3 regions of the Desulfitobacterium hafniense DCB-2 genome follow, and region 2 is predicted to be linked to each of the others. Evidence: riboswitches for the same ligand, from Rfam matches in the RefSeq annotation. Region 2 holds a riboswitch; each other region holds the start of a gene.

Evidence for each region. Region 2 has a riboswitch for S-adenosylmethionine ahead of metA (homoserine O-acetyltransferase MetA). Riboswitches for the same ligand answer to the same signal wherever they lie in the genome.
Region 1: linked by a shared signal. The riboswitch ahead of DHAF_RS06940 (homoserine dehydrogenase) and the one ahead of metA (homoserine O-acetyltransferase MetA) in region 2 are both predicted to bind S-adenosylmethionine.
Region 3: linked by a shared signal. The riboswitch ahead of DHAF_RS07420 (methionine ABC transporter ATP-binding protein) and the one ahead of metA (homoserine O-acetyltransferase MetA) in region 2 are both predicted to bind S-adenosylmethionine.

Annotation. Positions count from the first base shown of each region.
Region 1 is NC_011830.1:1,485,496-1,495,950, reverse strand. Features, by position in the region: gene DHAF_RS06950 (Tex family protein) at 41-2,206, opposite strand; gene DHAF_RS06945 (DUF4652 domain-containing protein) at 2,375-3,079, opposite strand; gene DHAF_RS06940 (homoserine dehydrogenase) at 3,427-4,455, opposite strand; SAM riboswitch class I at 4,562-4,663, opposite strand; gene larE (ATP-dependent sacrificial sulfur transferase LarE) at 4,773-5,576, opposite strand; gene DHAF_RS06930 (hypothetical protein) at 5,627-5,983, opposite strand; SAM riboswitch class I at 6,232-6,330, shown strand; gene DHAF_RS06925 (trans-sulfuration enzyme family protein) at 6,440-7,576, shown strand; gene DHAF_RS06920 (YczE/YyaS/YitT family protein) at 7,582-8,250, opposite strand; gene DHAF_RS06915 (MFS transporter) at 8,366-9,589, opposite strand; gene DHAF_RS06910 (TetR/AcrR family transcriptional regulator) at 9,688-10,332, opposite strand; gene DHAF_RS06905 (ribosomal maturation YjgA family protein) at 10,405-10,455, opposite strand, start outside.
Region 2 is NC_011830.1:4,871,179-4,881,633, reverse strand. Features, by position in the region: gene DHAF_RS22890 (amino acid ABC transporter permease) at 1-462, shown strand, start outside; gene DHAF_RS22885 (amino acid ABC transporter permease) at 443-1,120, shown strand; gene DHAF_RS22880 (amino acid ABC transporter ATP-binding protein) at 1,161-1,910, shown strand; gene DHAF_RS22875 (cysteine ABC transporter substrate-binding protein) at 2,049-2,942, shown strand; SAM riboswitch class I at 3,211-3,317, shown strand; gene metA (homoserine O-acetyltransferase MetA) at 3,428-4,351, shown strand; gene DHAF_RS22865 (HDIG domain-containing metalloprotein) at 4,386-4,988, shown strand; gene serC (3-phosphoserine/phosphohydroxythreonine transaminase) at 5,484-6,572, shown strand; gene DHAF_RS22855 (phosphoglycerate dehydrogenase) at 6,691-7,854, shown strand; gene DHAF_RS22850 (DUF1015 domain-containing protein) at 7,950-9,185, shown strand; gene DHAF_RS25945 (hypothetical protein) at 9,736-9,909, shown strand; gene DHAF_RS22845 (DUF1847 domain-containing protein) at 10,033-10,455, shown strand, end outside.
Region 3 is NC_011830.1:1,575,138-1,585,592, forward strand. Features, by position in the region: gene purH (bifunctional phosphoribosylaminoimidazolecarboxamide formyltransferase/IMP cyclohydrolase) at 1-80, shown strand, start outside; gene DHAF_RS26745 (hypothetical protein) at 375-797, shown strand; gene purD (phosphoribosylamine--glycine ligase) at 870-2,129, shown strand; gene DHAF_RS07390 (manganese catalase family protein) at 2,209-2,763, shown strand; gene DHAF_RS07395 (MFS transporter) at 2,941-4,296, shown strand; gene DHAF_RS07400 (hypothetical protein) at 4,291-4,992, opposite strand; gene DHAF_RS07405 (hypothetical protein) at 5,201-5,620, shown strand; gene DHAF_RS07410 (MetQ/NlpA family ABC transporter substrate-binding protein) at 5,718-6,563, opposite strand; gene DHAF_RS07415 (methionine ABC transporter permease) at 6,748-7,425, opposite strand; gene DHAF_RS07420 (methionine ABC transporter ATP-binding protein) at 7,418-8,440, opposite strand; SAM riboswitch class I at 8,521-8,621, opposite strand; gene DHAF_RS07425 (YerC/YecD family TrpR-related protein) at 8,820-9,161, shown strand; gene hisZ (ATP phosphoribosyltransferase regulatory subunit) at 9,163-10,314, shown strand.

The DNA.
Region 1 (10,455 bases), 1.9 Mb from region 2:
TATAAACAGTATTGCTTTTAGCTTGTTCTTATAGACAGGGCTATATGGATACCATGGCGTCCGCTGCAATCTCCTTCATGGAGAGACTGACTCGCTCACGGGCGGTATCGATGCCTAGAACACGGACTTTAACGATGTCTCCCACGGAAAGCACTTCCATAGGATGCTTAATAAACTTCTCGCTGATTTGAGATATATGCACCAAACCGTCGTGTTTGACCCCTATATCAATAAAAGCTCCAAAATCAACGATATTTCTCACAGTTCCTTCCAGAATCATTCCCGTTTTTAAATCCTCCAGATGGGTAACATCCTGACGCAATTTCGGCCTGGGCAGATCCTCCCGGGGATCCCGGCCAGGGCGTTGCAGAGCGGCAAGAATATCTTTGACTGTAGGAACTCCGGCACTGAACTCCCGAGCACATTCCTCAGGATTTAACCGGGCAATCCCCAGCCGTACTTCATTAGGACGTTCTTTTAGATCCATGATAGTGAATCCTGCCTTGTGCAGGATATTTTGAGCCAGCTCATAGGATTCCGGATGAACCGGTGTATTTTCCAGAGGGTTGGCCCCTTCAGGAATACGAATAAAGCCGGCGCACTGCACAAAGGTCTGCTCCCCAAGACGGGGAACCTTTTTCAGCTGCTCCCGTTTTTGGAACTTCCCATTACTTTCCCGAAAAGCCACAATATTTTTGGCAATGGTCGGTTTAAGCCCGGCCACATATTGAAGGAGGGAAGGCGAGGCCGTATTCAAATCCACACCTACAGCATTAACGGCGGATTCAACGACACCATGCAAGGATTCCTCCAAGCGCTTAGGCTGAACATCATGCTGATATTGCCCGACACCCACGGCTTTGGGTTCGATCTTAACCAGCTCAGCTAAAGGATCCTGCAAACGCCGGGCAATGGAGACAGCACTGCGCAAAGAAAGATCAAAATCCGGAAACTCTTCTCCAGCCAGTTTAGAAGCAGAGTATACGGAGGCTCCGGCTTCACTGACGATGATATATTCCGAAGCCAGGTCACTTTCCCGAATCATCTCAGCAGTGACTTCCTCAGTCTCACGAGATGCTGTGCCATTGCCAATGGCGATAACCTCCACTTGATATTTAGCAATAGTATCTCTAAGTACCTTCTTCGCTTCTTCCCGCTTGTTTTGAGGGGGATGAGGGTAAATAACACCGACATGAAACAGTTTTCCGGTATCATCCACTACAGCAAATTTACACCCTGTCCGAAAGCCCGGGTCCAATCCCAGTACAACTTTCCCCCGTACCGGAGGTTGGAGCAGAAGCTGTTTCAAATTCTCAGCAAAAACCTTGATGGCTTGCTCCTCCGCCTTCTCAGTCAGAGCTCCCCGGATTTCCCTCTCAATAGAAGGGGCTATTAAACGTTTATAAGAATCATCTGCAGCATTACGAACAATCTCCGCTGCGGGTCCATGCTTCACATAAGCCTGCTCGAGCAGAGCAAGCATACGCTCTGTAGGAACATCCACTTTAACGCTGAGAACCTCTTCCTTCTCACCGCGATTGAGAGCCAGGATACGGTGAGGGGGCAGCTTTTTCACAGGTTCCCGGTAATCATAGTACATCTCATAAGGAGAGCGTTCCTCAGCCTTTTTGGCCGAAGCTGCAATATCGCCAAAACGAAAGGTTGCTTCCCGGATTCTCTTGCGCATGGCGGCATCATCAGAAATCATTTCCGCAAGAATATCCGAAGCCCCAGAGATTGCTTCTTCTGAGGTTTCGACACCCAGTTCAGGGTTAATATACTTTTGAGCTTCCTCTAAAGGCTGGGCCTTGGGATATTGCTCCAATATCCATAGAGCTAAGGGTTCAAGTCCCTTCTCCTTAGCTATAGTAGCCCGTGTACGCCTTTTCTGTTTGTAGGGCCGATAGAGGTCTTCCACCTCTTGGAGAATTGAAGCGTTCTGAATCTGCTCTGCTAACTCATCTGTGAGTTTGCCTTGCTCTTCAATCAACCGCAGGACTTCGCTTTTCCGTTGCTTTAAGTTCCTTAGATATTCCAAACGCTCTACGATACTGCGCAGGGCGTTCTCATCCAACTCTCCGGTGGCTTCCTTACGATAACGTGCAATAAAAGGAATGGTATTCCCCGCATCCAAGAGTTGAATGGCTTCTTTGACCTGATGGGCACGCAAGCTAAGTTCTTGCGCGATACTTTCCGCAAATTCCAAAGGATAATCCCTCCTGATAGTTCTCAATTTTTTATTATACCATTCTTTTCCCAAAAAGTTAAAGAAAGATAGGGAAAGTGAAAAGCAAGCCCACTAGAGACCTGCTTAAAACTATCCTGAGAGGAAGTGATTTCTTTTATAAACAATATCCTGCTGAGATGATGTATCTCAATCAAACAGGGGAACTCTCATCTCCTCCTTTTCCAGACAGAACCCATTGGCATCTAAGTGATCTATAGTGATAATCAGCTCTTCTTCCACCTGTTCAAAATCAATAACTTCTTGGTTGAGCTTTTGATATGCCGGATAAAGTGTTTCCGCTTCACCAGTGGCCGGTGTAACCTTTACCAGCTCTCCACCCTTGGCAATCGTCCCATAGGCCAAGCCGATAATGGTAATAAACTCTTGATCATTAAGCCATAAGATCTTCTTTTTCGGAGTATATTTTCCTTCAGGTGCAAAAGAATTCCACATTTTTATCCGGTTCTCCTGATTGATCTGCAGCCGAGTCCAACGATTGCTTACATTATCTTTGATATAAATATCTCCAATGGTTTCCCATTCATCCGGGTAGATATAAGCTGTAAATTGCTTATTGGGCGAACTGCCATGAACCACATAATTTCCTTGGAGAATAAAGGCCGGGACATAGGGATTGGTAGTCACACGAAAAAGCTGCCCTGTTTGCTCGGTAGTTACCGGTTGCGGAGTCTCTTCCTTCACTGCTCCCCGATCAGTTTCACTTGGGTTAGCTGCCGCGGTCTTTACTTTCTTAACATAAGCAGCATAATTGGCTCTTTGCTGTTGGATTCTTTGCTGCGGCGTTTGTTCGGGATCGGTGACCAGCATTGCCGAATAAGTCGGTTCCTCCACACCGGGCTCCCTAAAAGAAGCACTTAAAGGAAAGATATCAAAATTCAAGAACAAGATACAGAATACCACCCCCAGGAAAAAAAGGGTGCCGCGAATAATTCTTCGTTTCTTGATAACGCTCCCTCCTTAATCTGTTTCTAATCGAATTACACCATACCATTATTTACCATATTCTTAGAATTGATTCTCTGTTGCTGTTTCTCAATCCTTCTTTTAGCAAGGATATGCCAAATTGCTTTAGGAATCGTGCCGATAAAAAGGAAATCATCAAAAAGCGAACCGGCCTGAACCAGTTCGCTTTAATTCCATTATACATTTTAAGAAACTCAACATTGAGCCTGCTTTACTTAACGAGCAGCATTTCCTATCCTGCGCTCTACAACTACTTTCTTCGCGATCTCAACAATATCGGACAAAACGGCTCCCCCTGTGGCCAATCCACCAGCGCCAGGCCCCTTCCAAAAAAGATCACCCACCAACTGCGTTTCCAGTGATAAGCCATTATCCACACCGGAGACGTGACTGAGAATTGCTTCCCCTGATAACCACTGCACACTCACTTTAGCCCTAATTCCTTCCCGTCTTTTTTCCGGCTCTGACGAAGAGTGCTCAATGATGGCTGCCTCGGCAACTAATTTAGGCACCCGCCCCTGTTCTTTTTGCTCTGCGACCTCTTCCGGCGTCAGCCCTTGGATTCCATTAATCTCCACCTCTTCAAGAGGAATATTCAGCTCAAAGCATTCCCGGCAGAGAATAACAAGTTTACACGCCGCGTCCAAACCGGTTACATCCATAGTCGGATCACTTTCCGCATAACCAGCCTCTTGCGCTTCGCGCAATGCCTCCTCATAGCCTTTTCCAGACTCCGCCATTTGAGTCAGAATATAATTAGTGGTCCCATTTAAAATGCCACAAATTTTCTTCACCTGGTCTCCGGCCAGCCCATATTGAATGGTTCTAAGGATCGGAATCCCTCCTAAGACGCTCCCTTCATAAAGCAGGCAAATTCCTTTACGCTGGGCTATTTCTTGCAACTCCGCGCCATGAAGAGCCAGTAAGAGCTTATTGGCTGTCACTACATGCTTTCCTTTAGCCAGCGCCTCTTTGATAAAGGAATAAGTGGGATGCTCACCACCCATAACTTCCACTACTACCTCAATCTCCGGGTCATCGAGAATATCCTGGGGTTTCTGGGTTAGAACAACACCCTCAATCGCCCGCTCTTTACTTATATCTTGAACAAGGGCCTTGCTTACAACCAATGTGGCCCCCAGTTTGCGAAGAATCTTGTTTGAATGGAGCAGTATTCCTTTTATCACCCCTTGGCCCACATTCCCACACCCTAATAGACCAATCTTCACTGTATTTTCCTTCATCTCTTTGTTCCTCCCCTTCATCGGTCCTTGACGTTGCCTGCAATATTATGGCAAGAGCATATAAAAAGCCCTTCCCTATTCCAGGAAGAGCTTATGTGTCATATTTTGCTCATCTTCCAGGAATAATCCTGCTGGAATTAGCACCACTGCCATATAGGCCGGTTGCCGGGTTTCATCGGGCCAGTCCCTCCACCACTCTGGATGAGAAGTATTCAATTTTTAATTATTATATGACAGTAAACAAAGTAATGTCAATAGAGCAGATTGATATATTACAGAATAATGTAATCCCTTCACTATAGAACTCTGAAGCAGTGCTACAGAATTTGTATTCCTTCGTTTAGACTGCCGCTTCGAAAACCCTCTAAATCCAGAGTAACATAGGTAAACCCTAATTCCTTGAGGGGCTTGACAATAGTATCGTGGTCCAATTCCATAAGTTTTAAAAAATCCTTTTTAGGAATTTCCAATCGGGCCATATCCTGATGATAACGCACTCTTAAATTTGTAAATCCCAGTTCTTTAAGTAAAGCTTCCGCTTGCTCTACGCGCCGAAGCTTTTCGATCGTGATCTCCTCTCCGTAGGGAAAGCGAGAAGATAGACAAGGGCTGGAGGGCTTATCCCAAGTTGAAAGTCCCATCTTCTTGGACAATTGACGAATCTCTTCTTTGCTTAAGCCCGCTTCCTGCAGCGGACTCCTGATCCCCAAAGCTCTGGCTGCCTGCATGCCGGGGCGGTAATCCTTAAGATCGTCGGCATTGCTCCCGTCAAGAACCCAATTGATCTTCTTCTCTTGGGCAATGCCTAACAGCTTTGTAAACAGCTCATTTTTACAATGAAAACAACGATTCTGGGGGTTCTTTACAAACTCCTCTTTGCCCATTTCTTCAGTTTCGATGACCAAAAACTTTGCCCCAAACTCTTTGGCCTGCTGCAAAGCATTGTTATAATCGGCTGAAGGCATAGTTTCCGAAGCACCGATGACAGCAAGACAGTGATCCCCCAAGGTTTCATGAGCTACTTTTAAGAGAAAGGTGCTGTCCACCCCACCCGAAAAAGCCACCACAACCGCTTCCATTTCTTTGATAATTTGCTTTAAGTGATTCAGCTTTGCCTGCATGATTTACCTCCAGATTACTCAAGCTTAATTAACTTTCACGCTTCAATCGATTATGCTTTAGAATTATCGCTAAAATAGTAGTTTCTCAGTTTCTCCATTTTTCGAGAATATTCCTCTTGAGTCAAGATTCCTTGCCTGACTAATTCCGAAAGCACTTTCGTATAGCGTTCTAATTCTTTCATCTTTTTACTTGAAACCTTCTTTTGATTGTAAAACTGTATGACTTCTTCTAACTCATGATTATCCAGCACACCGATAGCTTGCAACTTAACCAAGCTTAACTCGCCTTCCTCATTAACCGCAACGTTATTGGCGTTTTTGATCAATGGCTGTATAGCCAGCCTTACGGCAAGAAATATAATAATGAAAAGTAATATCGAATATACAAGGATTCCCTCTATTGTCATAGCTCCCCTCCGCGAGTTAAATAAATCAGTTACTCACCAATCTTGTTCCCAGTGTAAACAGTTCAAGGCTGGATTCCTGCTTAGCTCCGCTTAACTAAGGTATTCTCAAAAAGCATAGAATTTTCCTCTTTTCAGAATGAAGTATATTTAGGACATAAAAAATTCACTTGCAAAGCCCATAGGAATAATATAATATTATAAACATCTTAGCAGGCTTAAAGCGAATTAAATATGGACTTATGTCAAAGCTCTTATCAAGAGAGGCGGAGGGACTGGCCCCATGAAGCCCGGCAACCTACATATGTGAGGTGCTAAATCCAGAGAACCATCAGGTTCGAAGATAAGAGGACGTGGAAACAGTTCACGACCTCTTTGGAGGTCGTTTTTGTTAGTTCGAATCTTCTTTGAGGCTCAACAACATGAATAACCTTTGCCAATGTGTTCATACGAGGAGGAATGAAAATGAATATTTTAACCGAACTGGCTCAGATCGGCAATCGCCGGGATCCTTACGGGGCGATCAGCTTTCCTGTTTACCATTCATCTACCTTTGCTCACCCCGGCTTCGGCCAAAGCACAGGCTTTGATTACTCACGAACCGGCAATCCCACCCGCCAAGCTTTAGAAGATGCTATGGCAAGCCTGGAAGAGGGTACCAAAGGGTTTGCTTTTTCCTCAGGCATGGGTGCCATCACTACCATCCTCTCCTTATTCTCTCAGGGCGAGCATCTTCTCGTCACCGAAGATCTCTATGGAGGAACCTACCGTATCCTTGAGGAGGTCTTCAGCCGCTTTGGCCTCCAAGTCACTTTTGTTGATTCCAGTGATCTCGACACCATCGCAAAAGAGATCCGCCCCCACACAAAAGCCATCTTCACCGAAACACCTACCAACCCTCTAATGAAGATTGCCGACCTAAAGGGGATCGCTTCCTTGTGCCAGAAGCACGGTCTCTTAAATATAGTGGACAATACTTTTCTTACACCCTATTTGCAAAAACCACTGAACTTGGGAGCAGACATTGTTATTCATAGTGGCACCAAATATCTTGGCGGCCATAATGATGTCGTGGCGGGCCTCGTCGTGGTTCAAGGAGAAGAGCTTGCAGCTCGCTTTGGACGTTTGCAGAACTCTCTCGGCGCTACATTGGGCCCCCAAGATTCCTGGCTAATTATCCGGGGATTGAAAACCTTGGCCCTGCGCATGAGAGCACAAGAAGAAAATGCCCTCCAGATTGCACAATGGCTGGAGACGCATCCCCTTGTCACCGCGGTCTGTTATCCCGGACTTAAGCATCATCCCGGCTATGCAACTCAGCTTGAACAAGCCCGGGGCTTCGGTGCTATGCTATCTTTCCGGGTAAAAAGTCCCAGCTTAATCCCCGAGATATTAAAATCCCTCAAAATTATCTCCTATGCGGAAAGCCTTGGTGGTGTAGAATCTCTAATCACTTATCCCGCTACCCAAACCCATGCCGATATCCCTCACGAAGTAAGGACAAGGCTTGGGGTGGACGATTGTCTTCTCCGGTTATCACTGGGTATTGAAGCCGCCGAGGATCTCATTGGCGATTTAGAACAAGCTTTAAAATAGATGCTTTAGGCATCTTCGCCAACGGATTTCTTATAAAACCCCTTCAGATTCTTTACCGTTTCATCAATGGTCTCATGTTTAACCGAGGTCGCATCAAATTTCACCCAAGCAAAGACCATCTGTACGCAGATCCCTATTCCAAATGCGGAAATAACTGTACCAATTCCTACGGGTCCGCCAAAAATCCAGCCTATCAAGCACACCGTTACTTCAATAATCCCACGGCAAAGCCCTATAGATAATTTAGTCTTTCTCTCTAAAGCCACCATCAGACTATCCCTTGGGCCTGCTCCAAAACCAGAGGCAATGTAGAGATAGGAACTAAAGGCGCAAAGGAATAAGCCAAGAATGAGCATAACCATCCCTGGAATAAAACTCTGCATCTCAGGGATTAGTTTTAAAGGCAATAATAAGTCGATATAAATTCCAATGGCAAATATATTAAAGATAGTGCCAAAACCCAGCTTCTCTCCAAGCAACACAACGATGATAGAGATCACCAAACTGGCCACTATAGAAACATTGCCAATCGTCATGCCCACAGTATCGGCAGTCCCCCGATGGAACACATCCCAAGGAGCATAGCCTAAATTGGCTTTCATGGTCATCACAATTCCCACGGATAATAAAAAAGTGCCTAAAAATAAATACACAAGCCTTTTCCATAAACTCATATCCGCACTTCTCCTCAATATCTCCTGATCGATTATCTAATAAGTGTAACATTTTATTGAGCACATTTCCAAACCTTTATTTTATTTCTAAGAATATCTTACTCATAAAACGGTATTAGGGCTGGGAGACAACCAAAAGAAAGCTAATGCTTGTAATGATAAAAAACGCTATGCCCGTTAGATAAAACCAGAATTTCACCCCGTAAATTTCAGCCACTGGTCCCGCGATTAAAAGTCCCAGCGGCATCGTTGCCGACATGAAGCTGCTCATGATAGAAAAAGCACGCCCTTGTACCTCACGAGGGATTTTCTCCTGCATATAGGCTATGTAGGGGATATTATAGAGGTTTCCGCTTGCTCCCATAAACGTGCATAATGCTGCAAAGAGCCAGAAAGCGCTCTCATTCTGAGGAAGTAAACCACAGAAAAAAGCAGTAAGCCCTAGTCCCAGAAGTCCAATATGCACCACGAACAACTTCTTTTTGATCCGGCCATAGGCTCCGATCAGCAAAGCACACAACATCATTCCCCCCGAATAGCCAAATTGGACTATACTGGCATGCCAAGCGCTTGCTTTAAAATAGTCACTGGCCATCAGGGCAAAGAACGAAGAAAGCGGCATATAAAAAACCATAGAAAGTGCAGCTGCTAAGGTAACGATACACAGTTTTTTATCTCTCTGAAAAACAGCCACTCCCTCGTGCATTTCTTTTCGAAAATTTGGGGCAAGCTGTTTTTCTTTTTTTAACTCAGGGATTTTGACCGCTGCCACAGCGATGCTTGCCAGCAATGCTCCTACTAAATCCGATAATAGTACGATAGGGAGTGGAAAAATTGCATACAATGCCGCCCCCAAAACCGGCCCCAGCATCAAAGCACCCGTCTGAGCAAATTGACTCCACCCATTCACCCGAACAAGCTCTTTTTCCGGAACCAGCAACGGTATCACCGATTGAATCGCCGGAGTATGAAAAACACTGCCAATGGCTCGAATTCCGAGGACAGCACACGCCGACCAAAAGGGCGGATTCACAACGATAAGGATCAGTGCATAAACAGCGGCTACCATCCCTATAAAAAGATCGGCACAGATAATTACAGTTTTTCGTTTTAAGCGATCTACCCAGACCCCAGCAAAAGGTCCAAGCAATAATTGCGGCAAAAAAGCAAACAACCCTGCCATAGCCAACATAAGTGGTGAAGAGGTATTGCTGGCAATCCACCAAATTAACGTAAACTGTACCGCTGAACTTCCAACTATAGAAATTGTTTGACCGATAGTTATCGTAAAAAAGTTTCTCTTCCATGGCTGTTTTCCATTGCTTGAATCAATACTCATCCTCACATCTCCTCTTTTTAAAATATACCGACGTTTGGTATGTATGTTTTCAAAATATTAGCTATTCTCTACAAGCCATTTGTAAAGAATAGCTACTTCTATTTTTGGGAAAGCGAATGGAGTTCGCCAATGGATTGAAGAACCTCTTCTGTAACTATAGGGACCCCTATTTCTTCAAATACATTTCTTGCAAAGGAAATGATATCCTTTAACTCATTGGGAGTCCAGGAATACATCCACGGGTTAAACCAAACGTTAAAAAACAAGAGAATCATCTGGGCAAGCTGACGGGGTTGAGCTGTATGAATAGAACCGTCTCTAATACCTTCCTCAATAACACCTGTAAGCAGGTCGGCTGCGGAGCCCATAGTATCACGCATATGAAGAGCCAATAACTGAGGATTTCTAAGAAACGGCGGTACGGTCTGATCGAGAGCCTCGTGTTGGGCCGATTGGATAGAAAACACAAGCATCTTGCAAAGTTTATCCAACCCGGATAGACTGCGCTCGTGAGCAATTGTTTTTATATCGGCTATCCCCTGCTCAGCTAATCTTTTATTCACCGCATCCATGATTTCTTCTTTTGAATTGAAGTGATGATAAATAGCGCCCTTGCTCAAATCTCCCAATCCATCGATGATATCCTGGATCGTCGTATGCTCATATCCTTTGGACATGAACAATTTCATAGCTGTATCGAGAATGCGGTTTATCGTTACTTCAGGATACTTATTGCGTGCCATTGTGATACCCCGTTTTTTATTACATACTTTTGGTATGTATCATAGCAGGTTGCTACGTAGATGTCAAGGCAGCTAAGAGTTTATCTGCCTGTCTATGACTGCTCCCACTGCTGCTCCGATGGT
Region 2 (10,455 bases):
ATCCAGGTCTACTTTCTCTATTTTGGACTGCCCAAGCTGGGGGTGACATTAAGTGAGACGGCTTGTGCAATTCTTGGCCTTTCCTTTTTAGGAGGGAGCTATATGGCTGAGGCCTTGCGCGGCGGAATGGAAGCGGTGAGCAAATCCCAGATTGAATCCGGCCTGAGCTTAGGGCTTTCACGGTGGCAGTTGATTCGCTATGTGGTATTCCCTCAGGCGTTTTCCTTCAGCATCCCGGCCCTTGGCGCCAACTGTATCTTCCTGCTCAAAGAAACCTCCGTTCTTGGGGCCATCGCTATTCTCGATCTTATGAATGTTACCAAAGATCTGATCGGGATGTATTATCAGACCGTTGAATCCCTCTTAATGTTGGTTGTTTCTTACTTAATCATCCTGTTGCCTTTGTCTTTATTCTTGACTTGGTTGGAGAGGAAGGTGCGCTATGCTGAATTCGGCCCTTGAGATGCTTTTTACCTCACAGAATATAGTGCGTCTGCTGGAGGGGTTGCTGGTTACAGTAAGGATTGCCTTGATCGCTATCTTAATCTCTGCCTGCACAGGAATTGCCTTTGGTCTGCTCATGACCATGAAATCCAAGCTGATCAAGGTGCTCTGCCGCCTTTATCTGGAAGCCTTCCGAATTATTCCCGTCCTTGTCTGGTTATTCATCGGCTATTTCGGCATAACCTCAGTCTTTGCTATTCATCTGGAAGGTGAGCTCATCGTCATCATTGTCTTTATTCTCTGGGGGACGGCAGAAATGGGTGACATCGTCAGGGGCGCCCTGGAATCCTTGCCCCGGCATCAGAGCGACTCCGGTAAAGCGCTGGGTTTAAGCTTTGGGCAGCTTTACCGGTATGTTTTAATCCCTCAGGCTGTAAGACGGATGCTGCCTGCCACGATTAACCTGGCCACACGGATGGTCAAGACCACCTCCCTTGCGGTACTCATTGGGGTGGTGGAAATCCTCAAAGTCGGTCAGCAGATGATCGAGAACGCCCGCTTTACCGTTCCCACGGCCTCCTTCTGGATTTATGGGCTTATTTTTATTCTGTACTTCATCATGTGTTATCCATTGTCCCGTCTGGCCAAGAGACTGGAAGCCAAGTGGAGCAGTTAGGAGTGATTCAATGAGCAATAATTCAATAAGTGGTGGTTCAATGAGTAGTGAGCAAAGAGAAATTTTATTGGCAATCAAGGATTTGTATAAAGAGTATGGGGGCAAACCCGTTCTTAAGGGGATTGATCTCCAGGTCCCCAGAGGTGAGGTCATTGTGGTTTTAGGGCCCTCCGGATGCGGTAAAAGCACTCTGCTCCGCTGCCTTAACGGTCTTGAACCCATTCAAAAAGGAGATATCCTGCTGTCAGGTCAAAGCCTGATCAGAGGAAAAGTCGATTGGGAGCAGATTCGTCAGCAGATCGGTATGGTTTTTCAAAACTATGATCTTTTTCCCCATATGACGGTGATTGAGAATATTCTCCTGGGGCCTACAAAGGTACAGAACAGGGAGCGCAGCCAAGTCATGGAGCAAGCCAAGGCCCTTTTGGAAAGAGTGGGGTTATTCGATAGAATGGACGCTTGGCCAAGGGAGCTATCCGGAGGCCAGAAGCAGAGAATCGCTATCGTCAGAGCCTTATGCATGAATCCGGAGATCATGCTTTTTGATGAGGTGACAGCATCCCTTGATCCGGAAATGGTCCGGGAAGTTCTTGACGTGATGCTGGGCCTGGCCAAACAGGGAATGACCATGATCATTGTCACTCATGAGATGGGCTTTGCCCAAGCCGTCGCCGACCGGGTCGTTTTCATGGATTCAGGTACTGTTTGTGAAATTGCCGGCCCCCAGGAGTTCTTCAATAACCCACGCACCGAGCGGGCGAAGCAATTTCTTAATATATTTCAATATTAGTGCCGGTGCACCAGGTAGGTGCAGCAATACCGCAGCCTTCCGCAGCGTTCCATAGGTTTTCACAGTGCCGGGCAACCAGAGCCAAAGGAAAGCTATAAAAATATCCCAAAAAGAAGAGAAGAAAGGTTGAGAGAAAAGATGAAAAAGATGATCAGATCCCTGGCCCTCGTTCTGGCCGGAGCGTTGCTCCTGGGCGGACTTGTGGGGTGCGGCCAGACAGGCGGCGACCAAGCCAATAATGCCAACAACGCCAATAAGGCAAACGGTGCCTCCTCAGCAGGCTCCCTGGAAGAAATCAAGCAGCGGGGAACCCTGCGGATTGGGGTGTTCAGTGATAAGCCGCCCTTTGGTTATGTAGACGCCAATGGCCAGAATCAAGGCTTTGATGTGGAAATCGCCAGACGCTTCGCCAAAGACCTTTTAGGGGACGAATCCAAGGTAGAGTTCGTATTGGTGGAGGCTGCCAACAGAGTACCTTATCTGGAATCCAACAAGGTCGACATTATTATGGCTAATTTCACAGTGACAGAAGAAAGAAAGCAAAAAGTGGATTTTGCCAACCCCTATATGAAAGTTGCCCTGGGGATCGTCTCACCTAACGGAGCTTTGATCACCTCTATCGACCAGCTTCAAGGGCAGAAGGTTATTGTCAATAAAGGAACCACGGCTCAGGATTATCTGACCAAAAACCACCCGGATCTGGAACTTCTTAAATATGATCAAAACACGGAAGCCTTTGAAGCCTTAAAAGATGGCCGGGGAGCCGCCTTAGCTCATGACAATACGGAAGTCCTCGCCTGGGCCAAATCCAATCCGGGCTTCACCGTAGGTGTACCTACTTTAGGCAGCACGGATACCATTGCACCGGCAGTAAAGAAGGGCGACACCGAACTCTTAAACTGGATCAATCAGGAGCTGGCAGAGCTCGCTAAAGAAGATTTCATAAAGAAAGCTTATGAAAAAACCCTCCTGCCCGTGTACGGGGACGATGTAAAACCTGAGGAGCTAATTGTCGAAGGCGGGAAGCTTTAAGCTCGGAGTTTAGATAGCTAAATATATATCTAAAGATAATAAGAAGTAAGACGGTTCTCATCCTGCTTTTAGCCGGGGAGAGCCGTCTTCTGTTATGAAAAAGACCTGTAAAGGAGCCGCAAAAGTCTCAGAAAAATGCTGAAAAGCTACGCAACTCGTACAATCCCTCTACAATAATTTTGTTATAGAGCAGATTGACATTAGTGCCAAGATGTAATAATATAGTGCCAATGACGATTTTCATCGTCATCAACTAAATACAGCCCATTTCTTATCAAGAGTGGTGGAGGGACTGGCCCGATGAAACCCAGCAACCGGTATTCGGATGAATACAACGGTGCTAATTCCTGCGATGGAAGCATTGATAGATGAGAGAGGAATTTTTAGCGATACCCTCTTTCTTGGAAAGAGGTTTTCTTTATTTTAAAAAGCAAGTCATGAAGAACGAAGGTCGAAATTTCTAAGTGTAGCGAAGGGAGAATACTATGCCGATCAATGTACCCGATGGCCTGCCTGCAGCAGAAATACTCACCAAAGAGGATGTTTTTATTATGGAAGAGAAGCGTGCCGAACATCAGGACATTCGCCCTCTCAGTATTGTCATTCTCAATCTCATGCCTAATAAGATCATAACCGAAACACAGATTCTCAGACTCTTAGGGAATTCCCCCTTGCAAGTGGATATTACCCTTCTTTACCCGGAAACCCATCGCTCCAAGAATACCCCGGAAGAATACCTCATTAAGTATTATCAGACCTTTGACAGCATCAAAGATCAGAAATTTGACGGCATGATCATTACCGGTGCCCCTATCGAGCAGATGCCCTTTGAAGAGGTTGACTTTTGGCCGGAGCTGCAGAAGATTATGGACTGGAGTAAAGCCAATGTTTTTTCCACCCTGTTCATTTGCTGGGGAGCACAAGCCGGGCTTTATCACTTTTTTGGTGTTCCCAAATATCCCTTGCCGGCCAAAATGTTCGGCGTCTTCCCTCATACCTTAAACCGCAGAGATATCCGTTTGCTCAGAGGTTTTGATGATATCTTTTATGTTCCTCACTCCCGGCATACAGAAGTCAGAAAAGAAGATATCGTCAAGGTGCCGGAGCTGGAGATTCTTTCCGAATCTGAGGAGTCCGGAGTCTATCTCGTCGGGACCAAGGGTGGCCGGCAGATTTTTGTCACAGGTCATTCCGAATACGATCCCTACACCCTGAAAGCGGAATATGATCGGGATATATCCTACGAACTCCCCATCAACGTTCCGCAGAACTACTACCCTGGGGATGATCCCAGGCAGACGCCTGTCGTCAGGTGGAGAGGGCATTCTAATTTACTTTTTGCCAATTGGCTGAATTACTATGTCTATCAGGAAACTCCCTATAACCTTGAAGAACTGGGCAATAGATAAAATACAAATACCACCATAGAAAGAAGGATGTCGGATGCCGGATTATACACGGGATCGAGAGGCTGCTTGGCAGCTTCTCAATGAGTATGTAAAAAGTGAGACCTTACTGCGTCACTCCCTGACAGTGGAAGCGGTGATGCGCCATTTTGCTTCCCTTTATCAGGAAGACCCCGATCTTTGGGGGAATATCGGCTTATTGCATGATATTGATTTCGAGATGTACCCTGACCAACACTGCCGCAAAACCCGGGAGATCCTTACCCCCCAAGGATTGCCGGAAGAATTCATCCGGGCCATTGAAAGCCATGGCTACGGTCTGGTCCATGATGTGGAGCCCCGGGAGAACGTGGAAAAGGTCCTGTTTACCATTGACGAATTGACAGGTCTGGTCTCAGCCACGGCTTTGCTCCGTCCCAGCAAGAGCCTTCACGACCTGACCGCTAAATCTGTCAAAAAGAAATGGAAGCAAAAGAGCTTTGCGGAGAATGTCAACCGGGAAGTGATCGAAGCTGGAGCCAACCGCTTGGGCAAGGATCTGAACGAGATCATCGAAGAGACCATTAAAGGAATGCGCACCGTCGCCGTTGCCATCGGCTTGGAGGGCAATATCGAAGCAGGTGCCGAAGCGGGAAAATAATTATTTTGCTGATAACCCTTGACAAAAAGCTGTGTAATAGATTAGAATCATAACAACGTCAATCTATAATCCAACACGATGAAAGGACGTCCGGCGCCGAATATGTATAGAGAGCTGACGGTTGGTGCAAGTCAGTCATAGAAGCGAAGCGGATTCCATCCTGGAGTGGCCAATGATGAATTGTGACGGGTTCCGCCCGATATCGCGGACATAAGTTGGCCGATTACGGCAACATGGGTGGCAACGCGGGAATAACCTCTCGTCCCTGATTGGGATGAGAGGTTTTATTTATTTTCTGCGCGGCACTGCCCTAGTTCTCCTTAAGGATACTAAGGAGGATAGGGCAGGATTCACTGCCCATTAACCGTAAAGGCTGAAACTTGGGTGGCACCGCGGAATACCCGCCCCAATGACTGGGGTGGGTTTTGTCTATTCTGGACAAACCAATATCTGTAAACGTTCATAAAACATGATAAATAAGGAGGATATTTCAAGATGAAAAGAGTGTACAATTTTTCAGCAGGGCCGGCTGTATTGCCTGAGGAAGTCCTGAGAGAAGCCGCCGAGGAAATGCTGGATTACCAGGGAACAGGCATGTCCGTCATGGAAATGAGCCACCGCTCCAAGACCATTGAAGGCATGATGAACGAGGCTGCTCAGGACTTAAGAGACCTGCTGAAGGTTCCTGATAACTACAAGATCCTCTTCCTCCAGGGCGGGGCCTCCCAACAATTTGCCATGGTTCCCATGAACCTGATGAAGAACCGGGTAGCGGATCACCTGAACACCGGGCAATGGGCCAAGAAAGCTATTTCCGAAGGAAAACTCTACGGCAAAATCAATGTCGTCGCCTCATCAGAAGACCAGAACTACTCCTATATTCCGGATCTTAAGGATTTGAAATTCTCCGAGGAGGCAGACTATGTCTACATCTGCCACAATAATACCATCTTCGGCACCAAGTTTAATGAGCTTCCCGAGGTGGGAGATAAACCTTTAATCGCCGATATGTCTTCCGATTTCCTATCCGAACCCATCGATGTCAGCCAATACGGAATTATTTTTGCCGGAGCTCAGAAGAATGTAGGGCCCGCCGGGGTCGTGATTGTCATTATCCGGGAAGATTTGATTACAGAGGACGTTTTGCCGGGAACTCCCACTATGCTCAAGTATAAAGTCCATCTGGATAACAATTCCGCCTATAATACACCGCCGGTTTATGGAATATACATCTGTGGTAAAGTGTTCAAATGGCTCAAAAAGCTGGGCGGACTGGAAGCTATGCAAAAGATCAACGAGGAAAAAGCCGCCATCCTTTATGATTATCTGGACGCCAGTGCCATGTTTAAAGGAACCGTAGCGAAAAAAGACCGCTCCTTAATGAATGTTCCCTTTGTGACAGGCTCTGAAGAACTGGATGCCAAGTTCATCAAAGAAGCCAAGACCGCAGGCTTTGAGAACCTTAAAGGATACCGCACAGTAGGCGGGATGAGGGCCAGCATTTACAATGCCATGCCCATCCAGGGGGTCAAGGATTTAGTGGAATTCATGAGAAAGTTTGAAGCAGAGAACAAGAAAGGATAAGATGGCAATCCCTGCCGTTGCAGGAGCTGCATTCAATAGATAACAATAATACAGAGTAAAAGAAAAAACAGTAAAGAAAACTAAAACAGTAAAGAAAAATAAAGAGGAGTGTTTTACAATGTTCAAAATCAATTGCCTGAATAATATTTCCCAAGCGGGTTTAAAACTGTTCACCGATCGCTATGTTGACGTGGACCGCTATGAAGATGCCAACGGCGTTCTCGTCCGCAGTACCTCCATGCATGATCTGGAACTGCCCCCTAATATCGAAGCCATTGCCCGGGCCGGGGCCGGAGTCAATAACATCCCCCTTGATAAATGCGCGGAAAAAGGCATCGTTGTCTTCAACACCCCCGGCGCCAATGCCAACGGAGTGAAAGAAATGGTGATCGCCACCATGATTATGGCCGCCCGCAATCTGGTGGGTGGAGTGAATTGGGTGAACTCCTGCCAGACGGATCCTGAAGTAGCCAAACTGGTGGAAAAGAATAAAGCCAAGTTTGCCGGAACAGAGATCAAAGGCAAAAAATTGGGGGTCATCGGTTTAGGCGCTATCGGCATCTTAGTGGCCAATGCCGCCAACAAACTGGAAATGGATGTCTGCGGCTATGATCCTTATATTTCTGTGGAACACGCCTGGAAGCTTTCCAAATATATCAAACCCATTAAAAATACGGAAGAAATCTATCGGGAATGCGACTTTATTACCATCCATGTCCCCTTAACCGATTCCAACCGCGGCATGCTCAATAAACAAGCCTTTGAGCAAATGAAGGACGGCGTAATCATCCTGAATTTCTCCCGGGATACCCTGGTGGATGAAGAGGCCCTGATTGAAGCTCTGAAGACCGGAAAAGTCGCCAAATATGTGACAGACTTCCCCAATCCTAAGGTCTGCGGAGTGGAAGGAGTCATCGCCATTCCCCATCTGGGCGCCTCCACGGCGGAATCCGAAGAAAATTGCGCAGTCATGGCCGTAGAGCAAATCATGAACTACCTTGAGCATGGCAACATCAAGAATTCCGTGAATTTCCCCAATTGCGATATGGGAGTCTGCAACCAAGCCGGACGGATCGCCATCAATCATAAAAATATTCCCAATATGCTGGGCCAATTCACCTCCACCTTAGCCAAAGAAAACGTCAATATCTCTGACCTGATGAACAAAAGCAAAGGCTCCTATGCCTACACCCTCATCGACATCGAAACCCCCGCCGCCCCGGAGATGATCACCAAACTCAAAGAAATCGACGGCGTCCTGAAAGTCCGTGTCATCAAATAGCAGTGAATCAAGGGGACAGGTCCCATTATTCACCTGCACCCCAATGAATCAAGGTACCTGTCCCCTTGATTCATCCATGAAAAGGAGGGAATGTTTTGGCAAGGATTAGACCCTTTCAAGCCATAAGACCCAGGGAAGATGTTGCGGGCAAAGTTGCCGCCCTCCCTTATGATGTTTACAACCGGGAAGAAGCTCTTGAAGAAATCAAAAAGGAACCCCACTCTTTTTTAAAGGTGGATCGTCCGGAGACCCATTTTCCGGAGGATTTCGATCCTTACCATCCTCAGGTCTATGCCAAAGCTGCAGAGGTTCTGCAGGGGATGATTCAAGAAGGGATCTTCATCCGGGAGGCCAAACCCTGCTATTATATTTATGAGCTTACCATGCAGGGAAGAGCCCAAACCGGTTTGGTAGGCTGTGCCGCCATTGACGATTATCTCCAGGATGTGATTAAAAAACACGAATTGACCAGAGAAGATAAAGAGCTGGACCGCATCAATCATGTGGATGTCTGCAGTGCCCAGACAGGCCCCATCTTCTTAGCTTACCGTGCCCAGGCCGGTATCCATGAAGTGATCGAGAGAGTCAAACAGAATACCCCTCTCTATGACTTTGTCGCGGCTGACGGAGTGCGGCATGCAGTCTGGGTGATTGCAGAGGAGCAGGATATAGAGAAGATTGCCGCAGGGTTTGCGGAAATCCAAAGCATCTATATCGCCGATGGCCACCATCGCACCGCCTCCGCCGTTAAAGTAGGGCTGAAACGAAGGGCGGAGAATCCCCATTATACAGGCCAGGAAGAGTTTAACTTCTTCCTCTCCGTGCTCTTTCCTCACGATCAGCTGATGATTCTGGACTATAACCGGGTGGTCAAAGATCTGAATGGCTTAAGTAAGGCGGAGTTCCTGGCAGAGGTTGAAAAATCCTTTGCACTGGAGGAAATAGGGAATACTCCCTATCGGCCTGAGGAGAAAGCCACCTTTGGTATGGTGTTGGAAGGAACCTGGTATAAGCTGAAAGCCCGGGAGGAGATCCGCTCAACGGACCCTGTGGAGGGGCTGGATGTGTCCTTGCTCCAGAATCACCTCTTAACCCCCATTCTGCAGATTAAGGATATCCGCACGGATAAACGCATTGACTTTGTAGGCGGAATCCGGGGCTTGCAGGAACTGGAAAGAAGAACCGGCAGTGATATGAAATGCGGCTTCTCCCTATATCCCACCTCCATACAAGAGCTTTTTGCCGTATCCGATGCCGGGCGGCTGATGCCCCCCAAATCCACATGGTTTGAACCCAAGCTGCGCAGCGGCTTATTTATCCACGAATTGTAAAGTAAAAGAAAGCAAGAAAAAAGGGGTGCAGTGCACCCCTTCTTGCATTTCTTCTCAAACAAGCTATAATTATTAATAGGTGGAAATTAAAAAGTCGCCGTGACCTGAAAGTGTTGGCCCACTTCCAGGCACGAGCAGGTGGCACATCACCTACACGTAACAGTCCAGCTGTCCACGACGACAGTCTTATTATACAACGCTGCCCGTTTCCGCACAAGCAAGGGGCCTGTGCCGCGGGTGGAGCGGGTGTAATGGGATGCCGGCAGGGAGCAGACTGTGCGGCTTCACGCAGCAGAAGATTCAGCCTATTCCTGACCCAGGCAATGGAAAGGAATTGTTCGCATACCGGTTATGCGGACCGCTTTTCTGTTCACAGCCGGTTTTTCCGGTTGAGTGGGGTTGGGTATTTAGGATTCAGCAGATAACGAAGCATAGCGCATGTGTAGGGTGAAAAAAACCTCCCATGCGCTTTTTAATTTCCCCTATCAAAGCAGACGGCAGGACCGGGTCATGACCCGGAGCCTTGCCGCTGCTTGACATAGGGGGATAGATGAAAATGACGGATTATCGCAAGATGTATTTTCAACTGGCGGCTCAAGTCGCCGATGCCGTGGATCTCCTTTTAAAAGCCCAGCAGGAGGGAGAGAAGGAATTCATGGACGGAGAGCCGTATTCCGGACCCAAAGCCATTGCCCTTCAGGATGAAAACCGTGATTCTGAGTAAGGAAGGAGACGTGTCTGAATTTTCCTTGAGTTTTAAGGATTAAGATCATACAATTATAATAAGAAGTAACCGTCATAGTTCCCATGGAGCAAAAGATCGGCAAATGAGAAGGAGAATGGTTCAATGACTCAAGAGGATAAAAAATTGAGCTGCACGGATTGTGCACTTTTAAATTGCCATAAGAAAGATAAGACCTTTCCTCAATTCTGTTTAACAACCCATACCCCCGAAGAAACCATCGAGGGGGTTAATGAGCTGTACCGTAAGGACGACTTCGTGGCCAAACTCTCCAATGCGGCCGCCGAAATCGAAGGGACCTATTATGGCAAACTCACCCGGGTGGAAGAAATCATGGCCTTTGCCAAACGAATCGGGGCGAAAAAGATCGGTATAGCTACCTGTGTGGGACTGATGAGCGAAGCCAGGATCTTTGCCAAAATTCTCAAAGCAAAGGGACTGGAAAGCTACGGTATCATCTGTAAAGTAGGTGCGGTGGACAAAACCCAAGTGGGAGTGCCTGAAGAGCTCAAGGTGAATAAGGGCTGT
Region 3 (10,455 bases), 2.0 Mb from region 2:
GAGATGCTGAGGTTATCGAAGCGGCTGACCGTTTGAATTTGATTATGGTGTTTACGAACCGCCGTCACTTTAAGCACTGAGTATAGCTGTCATGTCGCTGTGCGGTTTTGGCAGAGAGTGAAAAGGCTCCTGCCTGGGTCGCGTAGCTTTACGCTCAACGCGTACTCCATAGCTCCGGGGCTGGTCTACTCGCTTTCTTAACAGCTACACCAAACCTCAGGGTAATACCTGATGTGAACCATGGCTTCGCTACGTTAAGAAAGCTTCGCTGACCCGACCGCCCCTCCGCTAAATCCGTACGCTTTTGTACGTAAAGCTACGTCTTGCGGGTCTCTTTTAGCTTTTCCTTAAGGACCTGGTTCCCGAGACTTTTTGTGAGGATTTCTTGGGTTGCCTTCAAAGCCTTTCCTAAGGTAGCCGACCTTGCCGCCCCAAGCGGCGTCGGCAAAGACGGAAAAAGCGACTTAAGCCGGGAGTCAGGCGACTTACTCCACCTTTCCCGCAACGCCCTGCCCGCTCAAACTCCAAAAACAGCCCAAGGATTTTGCTTTACGGTAGGAAGCGAATTTAAGCGAGCGGAAACAAAACTTCGCGAAAAGCACGCAGCGGAGAAAGGTTGGAAACAGGACGTTTCCAACCCGCCATTGAGCAGGAGCGATTTGGCGGGACGAAACCCGGACGAGGGTTTCGCCCAAGCCGCGACGCCACAGAGAATGACTCAGCGGCGCAGGTCCTTTCGGAGCGGAGGGCTTTGCGCGTTAGTTTTGTCCGCGCAGCTTATGGAGCGACCGGTGTAAAGCAAAATCCTGGAGAATCAGCTTTAGAGTTTTCCTGAAGCAGTCTAAATCAAATAGTAAAGAAGGTGCCCCATGGCTAAGAAAGTCTTAATAGTAGGCAATGGCGGCAGGGAGCACGCCCTTGCCTGGAAAATAGCCCAAAGCCCGGAGGTCGGGAAATTGTACGTTGCTCCGGGAAACGCCGGAACTCAGGAATGGAATGTGGCGATTGCGGCTACAGATATCCCCGGGTTGCTTGAATTTGCCCAAAAAGAAGGCATTGATTTGACAATTGTGGGCCCTGAGGCACCTTTGACTTTAGGGATTGTAGACGCTTTCCAAAAAGAAGGACTGAGGATTTTCGGACCCACTCAAGAAGCCGCCCGGCTGGAGGGCAGCAAATCTTTTGCTAAGGAAATCATGGAGGCGGCGGGGGTTCCCACAGCTCAAAGCCGGGTATTCTCTGAACCGGAGCAGGCTAAGGAATATATCAAACAGATGGGAGCACCGATCGTCTTAAAGGCCGATGGCTTAGCAGCCGGCAAAGGTGTGATTGTGGCCATGGATTTGGACACAGCTTTGACGGCTGTGGATGAGTTAATGGACGGCTCTTTAGGCGAATCGGGAAAATTGCTTCTGGTTGAAGAATATCTGGAAGGGCAGGAAGTGAGCTTGCTCTGTCTCTGTGATGGTGAGCATGCGGTTGCCTTAGTCCCTGTTCAGGACCATAAACGGGCTTTGGATGGGGATCTGGGCTTGAATACCGGCGGCATGGGTACCTATAGCCCCCCGCCTTTCTGGAATCCAGAGTTGGAAGAGGAGGCACTAAGAACCATCGTGCAGCCCACCTTACAAGTCATGAAGGATAAAGGGATGCCCTTTCAAGGAGTTCTTTTTGCCGGGCTGATGCTGACCAAGGACGGTCCGAAAACCTTGGAATTTAATGTCCGCTTCGGTGATCCGGAAACCCAAGTGGTGATGGCCCGTATGGAATCGGATTTATTCAAGGTTCTGTGGGCCTGTACGGAAGGACAGATCGAGAATCTAAAGCTGGCTTGGAAAAAAGAAACCGCACTCTGTATCGTTATGGCCGCACCGGGCTATCCCCTGGCCTATGCCAAAGGCATTCCGATCACTTTGCCTGAAGTCCCTGCTCAAGAGAGCGTGATTTTTCATGCCGGGACTGCCCTTTCCCAGGGGGGAGAACTGCAAAGCTCCGGCGGAAGGGTCTTGGGGGTAACGGCTTGGGGAGATGATCTTAACCAGGCCCGTCAATTGGGATATGCTTTAGTAGAAAAAATAAATTTCCCCGGCGCTCATTATCGGAAAGATATTGGGGTAAAAGGTCTTTAGTTCGGCTTTTCCTCCTGTGACCTTAGGTTGTCCTATCTTCATATAATGAAGGCAGGACGACGTTCAAGGGGGGAAGGGTGTGTACATCTATCGAAAAAGGTTCTTTTATCCAATCCATGTGGAAAGGCCCGATCCGGTCCTGGCTAAAGAATTGCTGGAGCATTATGGTGGAAGGGATGGAGAACTCACCCAGGCAGTTCAGTACTTAAATCATCAGGTTAATATAGACAACCGTTTTTTGCGTGAACTTTTGGGACTCATCATGGCGGAAGAACTTGCTCATTTAGAGACTTTATCGGCAATGATTACCAAGCTGGGCGGGGAGGTTACTCGCTTAAGTGATCATGAGGATACTCCCTGGTCTCTTTCCTATGTAAACCAGTACTCTGAACCGGATAAACTTTTGAAAGCAAACGCTGCTTTGGAAAAGAGAGCACGCCTTTTGTATGAGAAGCATGCAGCCATGACCCAGGATCCTGGGGTGAAACGTCTGCTTACTTTTTTAGCCCGGCGTGAAGGGGTTCATCAGAGGCTTCTCTATCGATGTTATAAGGTTCTGACTGAAGGGGGGACGTCAGAGCAGTATATGGAGATTATCTATGAGTATAAAATGAGCCTCCAGGTATTAGAGTAAGAAAGATAGTTCAGCTCCTTTTAATAAGTGATAGATCATGAAAGCAGGAAATTTGAAAATGCAAAAAGAAGCTTATCCCCAAGCTTCTTTATTTTTTTACTAAAATTTGCTAAACTATATAAAATTATCAGCAATTTGCCTAATAAAAATATCAGCTATTTGCACAGGAGGATAAAGATGAGTATATCACAACGAATAGAAAAATTACCGGTTAAGAGATTTCACTATATACTCCTTATCTCTGCAGGTTTGGGATGGATGTTCGATTCCATGGATACGGGCATTATTTCCTTTGTCCTGCCGGTGTTGATGAAGACTTGGGGGTTAACACCGGAACAGGTGGGAAATATCGGGAGTGTCGGCCTGTTAGGAATGGCTTTGGGAGCTATTCTGTCCGGGAGTGTGGCGGATCGAATCGGCAGAAAAAAGGTCTTTGCCTTTACCTTGGTGGTGTATTCTTTGGCTACCGGATTATGCGGCCTGGCCTGGAGCTATGCCTCCCTTTTGTTCTTTCGCTTTCTGGTGGGGTTTGGTTTGGGAGGGCAATTGCCGGTTGCGGTAACCTTGGTGAGTGAGTTCACTCCTGCTAAACACCGGGGAAAATTTCTGGTCCTTTTGGAGAGCTTCTGGGCTATAGGGTGGCTCCTGGCCTCCGTTATATCCTATCTGATCATTCCCAACTATGGTTGGCATATTGCTTTCTTCATTGGTGCCATTCCGGCTCTTTACGTTTTTTATCTCTGGAAGTACATCCCGGAGTCACCGCGGTTTCTTGAGGAACAGGGAAGAATCCAGGAGGCTGAGGCAGTGTACCGCCTGGTCGCCGGGGAGGCAGGACCTGACGTAAAGGCGGGCAGAACTGCTGAGGAGGCAAAACGTGAACACAGGCAGCCCCAGAAGGGGACGGCCAAGACTAAGGTGCTGAAGCGAGTCACGGTAGCGGAATTGTTTTCCCGGAAGTTCCTGCGCAGAACGGTGTTTCTCTGGCTGCTTTGGTTTGGAATCGTATATTCTTACTATGGAATTTTTACCTGGCTGCCCTCTATTCTTGCCTTAAAGGGTTTTTCCCTGACCAAGAGCTTCAGCTATGTTATTATTATGACCTTGGCGCAGATTCCCGGCTATTTCAGCGCGGCATTTCTGGTCGATCGCATTGGGCGCAAGCCTACCTTGGCCGCTTTCGTTTTAGGGACAGCGATCAGCGCTTATTTCTTTGGACTGGGCAACAGTGTAATGATGATTCTGGTCTTTGGTTCCCTCATGTCTTTCTTTAACCTTGGCGCCTGGGGAATTCTCTACACCTATACTCCTGAGCTTTATCCTACCAGAGCCCGGGGCACCGGTGCCGGTTGGGCCGCCGGGTTTGGCCGCATCGGCGGCATCTTAGCACCTATGGTGGTAGGCCGTATGCTGGGAGCGGAAATGCCTACGGAAACGGTTTTCCTGATGTTTGCCGGAGTGCTCATCCTCGTTGTGTTTAATGTCCTCATTCTTGGCGAAGAGACGAAAGGCCGGCCCATGGATGAACTATAGAATCTCCTTGGTGCGGTAATCCCAGAAGCGGTTGGATACCAGGCGGAGGCAGAAGGGATGTTTGCTCCAGTTTTCAATGTTGTCCAGGGAGAGCAGCAAAGCATAGGCTTGCCGGCAAGTACCCAGCAAAGGATAATTTTTGCATAGATAAGCAAGGTTGGCGAGAATGGCTTCCTGACGTTCCTGGTGGAAAAGGTTCTGCACATAGCGGCGGCTTAAAGGGCTTAGCCTGTATTGCGCCAGTTCGGAGGCTAAGGGTCTCAGCTCATCCCTGCTGAAGTTAATGACCGTCAGTTGAGGCAAATCTGCGATCAGATCCGCACCTTCTAAAAAGTTAAGGAGATGTTCCTGAATGATGAAGGGAGAGAAAGGGAATACTCCCGGAGTTTCGGCAAGAATGCGGATGCGCAACAGGTTTGCCCGCAGAAAATCGGATTCCTGGGAAACCGGACTGATGGGGGTCTTTTCCAGGTTGCGAATAATTTGCCCTAAATGGGCATTGCCTTCGCAGGCCAGGTATTCCCATTGAGGAAGCAGGGAAAGCAGGAGTTGGCCGAGATAGGCTCCCTTGGATTCAAATAGTTTATAGCGGGTCAAGGTCGTGAGGGTCTCCTCATTGGGCTCGGTTAGAATGTGGCGCAGCATTTCCGGGTGCATGCGCAAGCGGGTCTGAATTTTCTTATCGAAGGAATTCATAGAGATGTTCTCCTCATGTTCCAGAATGTTGATTAGTTCTTCATCCTGGGTAATTTGTCTATAGTGTGTGAGGAGTGACCCGTTCTATGCCATCAAAAATATGGTAATCATGGCAGGGGTAAGTACAGGCATTAAAGAAACTTATCCTTGGGTTAATTTAGGGGATATGATATAATTATTCCATTCCTAGGAATAAGGAAGTGGATTCATGGATAATGAGAAATTTCAGGATTTGATGCTGGAGCATTTTGGAAAAGTACTTAATGAATTAACTGGCATGAAGACGGAGCTGACTGAGGTAAAGCAAGATGTAGCAGGGATAAAGGCAGAGCTAACTGAAGTAAAGCAAGATGTAACCGGGTTGAAGGAATCTCAAACCAGGATGGAGACGGATCTAGTTGTCCTTAGGCAATCTCAGGTCAGGATGGAGCAAGACTTTGGTAGGAAGCTGGATATTCTTTTTTATGATTGGCGGGAGACTCAGAAACAGTTTAATGAGGAAGTCAAAAGTGAAATTAAGATTTTAGGTACTAAGGTTGAGGCTTTACAAATGGAATCCAGTAAACATGACCGAGAAATTAAGGATTTATACCTAGTGAATCTAGCCAAGGGTAAGAGCAAAGATTAAATCGTTAAGATTAAAATAGATATAGAATGCATAGCAATGAGAAAAGCCGCCCTCAGCTGAGGAACGGCTCTTTCTTTATGAGTTGAAGTAATAATTCTTAGAAGGCAGGAACGACAGCACCTTTGTAGGTATCTTCGATAAACTTCTTAACTTCTGGGGTGTTCAAAGCTTCCACTAATTTTTTGAGGTTGGGATCGTCTTTGCGATCTTCTTTAGCTACGACGATGTTGGCATAAGGAGAATCTTTGCCTTCAAGGACGATGGCATCCTCAGTGGGATTGAGGCCGGCTTCTAAAGCGTAGTTGGTGTTGATGACAGCTCCGGCAATTTTGGGGTCGGTAAGAGCATGGGGGAGCTGAGCAGCCTCAATAGCTTGAATTTTTAGCTTTTTCGGGTTCTCAGCGATATCCAATTCTGTTGCGGTAACACCGGCACCGTCTTTAAGTTTAATCAATCCGGCTTGTTCTAAGACGGCTAAAGCGCGGCCGCCATTGGAGGGATCGTTAGGGATAGCAATAGCATCACCGTCTTTGAGCTCATCGATTTTGGTTACTTTTTCAGAGTAGAAGCCCATGGGCTCAATATGCACAGTGCCGATGATCGCCAGCTTCATGCCTTGAGCAAGGTAGGTATCCAGGTAAGGAGTGTGTTGAAAGTAGTTGGCGTCGAGTAATCCGTCGTTAACGGCTGGGTTGGGAAGAGCATAATCCGTAAAATCAACAATTTCCAGATTGATGCCTTGTTCTGCTAATTTGGGTTTGACGAATTCAAGCACTTCGGCATGGGGAACGGGGGTAGCGCCTACTTTGATCGTCACAGGCTCATTGGCATTACCGGAGGCGGGTGGGGTATCGGTTTTCTGAGGGGTGCTTCCGCACCCGGTAAGTACCAAGGATAGGGCTACTACGGAGCCGATAATTAAAGTCGAGAGTTTACGTTTCATTCTTATTTCCTCCTTAAATTCTTCTTTCTTTTCCTCTGAAGATACACATGAAGACATTTTTTGTGAGATACCCTTCATTGTGAGATACCCTTGAGAAGATATATGCTCAAGCCTCCTCCCCAAAGAACTTGACAGGAGTACCGGTATCGCCCGCCATGAATTTGAGTGAGCGCTTGGAACATGCTTAGTGGTTACTAATCCGGCGAGCCAGTTTGGTGCCAAAGAGTTGAACCAATTGGACGATAATCACGAGAATGATGACGGTCATAATCATCACGTCGGTCCGAAAACGTTGATGCCCGTAGCGGATAGCCACGTCTCCTAAGCCACCGGCTCCTATGGTCCCCGCCATGGCGGTATAGCCGACGACGCTGATCGTGGTGATGGCGGCGCCTAAGATGAGAGAGGCCTTGGCTTCAGGCAAAAGAACTTTACGGATAATCTGCCAAGGGGAAGAGCCCATGGATAGGGCCGCTTCAATGACTCCGTAAGGAATTTCTTTAAGCGAACTCTCCACCATGCGGGCCACGAAAGGTGCTGTGGCAAAGACCAGAGGGATTATTGCAGCGTCGGTACCGATGTATGTGCCCATGATGGCTTGAGTGACAGGAATCAAAGCCAGAAGCAAAACGATAAAAGGTGCCGAGCGAAAGATGTTGATCACTGTGCCGAGGGTGCGTTCTATCCAAGGATTCGGCGAGATATGATCGGGAGAAGAGATGACCAGAATGACCCCCAGAGGAACACCAAGAAGATAAGCCAGCAGAGTAGAGGCCATAACCATGTATAGGGTCTCTCCTGTAGCAGGGACCAGAAGTTGATAGATGGTTTCCCAGTATTGAGGGTTGGTAAAATCAAACATTTTGGATCACCTCCACTTTGAGTTCGCGCTGGGCTAGATATTGATGAGCTAAAGCCAGTTGTCCGGGATCTCCCTGCAGCTCCAAGGTTAAGGTGCCAAAGAGAGTGGAGCGGAGGTGGTCGATGCTTCCATAAAGGATATTGGCCCGAACCTCGCATTCTTTCATAAGGTCGGCAATGATGGGGTCCGATGCCCGTGAACCCAGGAATTGGATGCGCACAATCTGAGAATTGGGATGAGTGGCCAGTTCACGAAGCAAATCTTCAGGGAGTTCATTGGGAAATACAGTGGAGATGAATTCCTTGGCGACGCTGGACTGGGGTTGAATAAAGACGGATTCCACAGGCCCTTGTTCAGCGATTTTTGACTCATGGATGACGGCCACATCGGTGCAGATCTCTTTAACCACTTTCATTTCGTGAGTAATCATAATAATGGTTAAGCCGAAACGCTGATTGATATCCTTTAAGAGATTCAAGATAGATAAAGTGGTTTGGGGGTCAAGGGCGGAAGTGGCCTCATCGCAAAGGAGCACTTTAGGGTTGGTGGCCAGCGCACGGGCAATCCCCACTCTTTGCTTTTGACCGCCGCTGAGCTGGGAAGGGTAGACATGGGCCTTATCCTCCAAGCCTACTAGGGGAAGCAGCTCCTTAACCCTCTCTGCTATCTCTGGTTTTTTAAAACCGGCAATTTCTAAAGGAAAAGCAATATTATCAAAAACGGTGCGGGACTGGAGCAGATGGAAGTGCTGAAAGATCATGCCGATCTTTTGGCGGGCTTGCCGGAGCTCTGCCGCGGACATGGCTGTTAAATTCTGACCATCGATGATGATTTTACCCCCGGTGGGCTCTTCCAAGCGATTGATGCAACGGACCAGGGTGCTTTTACCGGCACCGCTTAAACCGATGATGCCGTAAATCGCTCCTTTGGGAATATGCAGGGAGATATCTTCAATGGCTGTAACTTGCTCTTTGCGGGAGGTGTAAACCTTTGTTAAGTTCTCAATTCTAATCAACGCTGTTCCCCCTCGTTAGGTTCTAACTGAATATAACAAAAAACTCCACGAGGAAATCCGCAGAGTTATAGTCGGGTTTCCTCTCATCTCCCAGTATTTCCTGCAGGATTTAGCACCGTGCATTTTCATGTCGGTTGCCGGGTTTCATCGGGCCAGTCCCTCCACCTACTCTGGATAAGAGTGTTTATTAACTTTGTACCAAGTTTCAGTCGAAATCTTGATAGACACTATATTAACATAAAGCATAGAGTCTTGGCAAGTAATTTTTTCAATAGAAAGTTCTGGAAGGTTAAACAAATTTTCTGAAGAGAGGCTATGAATATTGACAAGGGCCCTATACTTTAATAAATTAAAGTATAGAAGTATAAGGAGATGATCGATGATGGATGAATATAAAGACGATGATTTCAAGGGAATTGATCAGCGCCTGCGTGATTCCTCAACGGATGCGCTTTTTGACGCTATTTTATTATTAAAGGATCGGGAAGAGTGCTATAGGTTCTTTCAGGATATCGCTACGGTGGCGGAGATTAAGTCTTTGGCTCAGCGTCTGGAAGTGGCCAAACTTCTGGAGAAGAATGTGACCTATACCACCATCGCCCAATCCACAGGTGCCAGTACGGCGACTATCAGCCGGGTTAAGCGGTGCCTGTACTTTGGGGCCGACGGTTATCAGATGGTCCTGAAGCGTCTGGAGGAGAAGGAAAAGGGGGGGGATTAATATGCTGCGAAGTTCTCTGGGCTTAAGAATCCCGGAAGGGATGCATGATCTTCTTCCTGATGAGTTAGCCTTACAAGAGCGGGCAGAGGCCTCTGCGCTGGATTTATTCAAAGCATGGGCTTATCAGAAGGTTGTCACTCCGACCTTGGAGTATGGGGCATGCATCCAGCCGGTCGAAGAGGAAGAGGATAGTTTTTTTAAGCTCTTTGATCGTCAGGGCCATGTCCTGGTGCTGCGTCCGGAGTTAACCACTCCCATCGCCCGGATGGTCAGCACCCGGATGCGGGGGACTACCTTTCCTTTGCGCTTATGTTACGCAGCAGATGTCTTCCGCTATTCTAAATCTCATAAACAAGAATTCAGGCAGGTGGGAGTGGAGCTGATTGGCTCGGCCTCTCCTGCGGCGGATGCCGAAGTGGTCGCCTTAGCGATTGAAGCTCTCCGCCAAATCGGCGGCATGGACTTTCAAATCAATTTGGGACATATGGGGATCTTTACCGGTATTATGGCCGAGTTGGGGGTTCCTCAGGAATTCCAGCTCCATTATCAGGAGAAGCTGGCCCGCAAGGATTTTGTGGGGATTGAGCGGTTGGTTAAGGACTACGGTTTTGAATTAAAGGTTCAGGACGTTCTTTTAAAGCTTCCCCATCTTCACGGCCAAGAGGATATGCTGGATCAGGTTCTGGAGTGGAGCCGGCGGCCTTCCCTGCTGGAAGCGGTGGCTGCCCTGAGGCAGGTCTATCGGTACTTAAAGGATTTCGGAGTCCAGGATTATGTGTCTCTGGATTTGGGTATTCTGCGCGGCTTCAGCTATTATACGGGGGCGGTCTTTGAAGGCTATGTTCCCGGAGTGGGTTTCCCCGTTGTTGAGGGAGGGCGCTATGACGCTCTGTACGGTGAATTTGGGGAGGATGTCCCGGCCACTGGTTTTGCGATCAATCTCAAGGCGATCATCGAACAAATGGCCTGCTCCAATGCTGAAAGCCCGGAGGTTTTTGTCTGCGGCAGTGATGTTTCCCAAGTGATCGCCGAAGCTCGGAAACTCCGCCAAACGGGGAAACGAGTGGAGATGTGTCTGGAACCTCTGACTCGGGAACAAGCTGTAGCATCAGCCGACCGTAAAGGAATTAAGGAAATAGTGTGCGTAAGGTGATTAAAGACATGCTTCCGGTTGATTGGAGTTAGGTTAGGATTTAGCAGATAATGAAGCATAACAGACCTCGCATGCGTTTTTTAATTTCCCCTACCAAGCTAGTTCAGCCGATTTGGAATCGAATGCGTAAATAACTGTGCA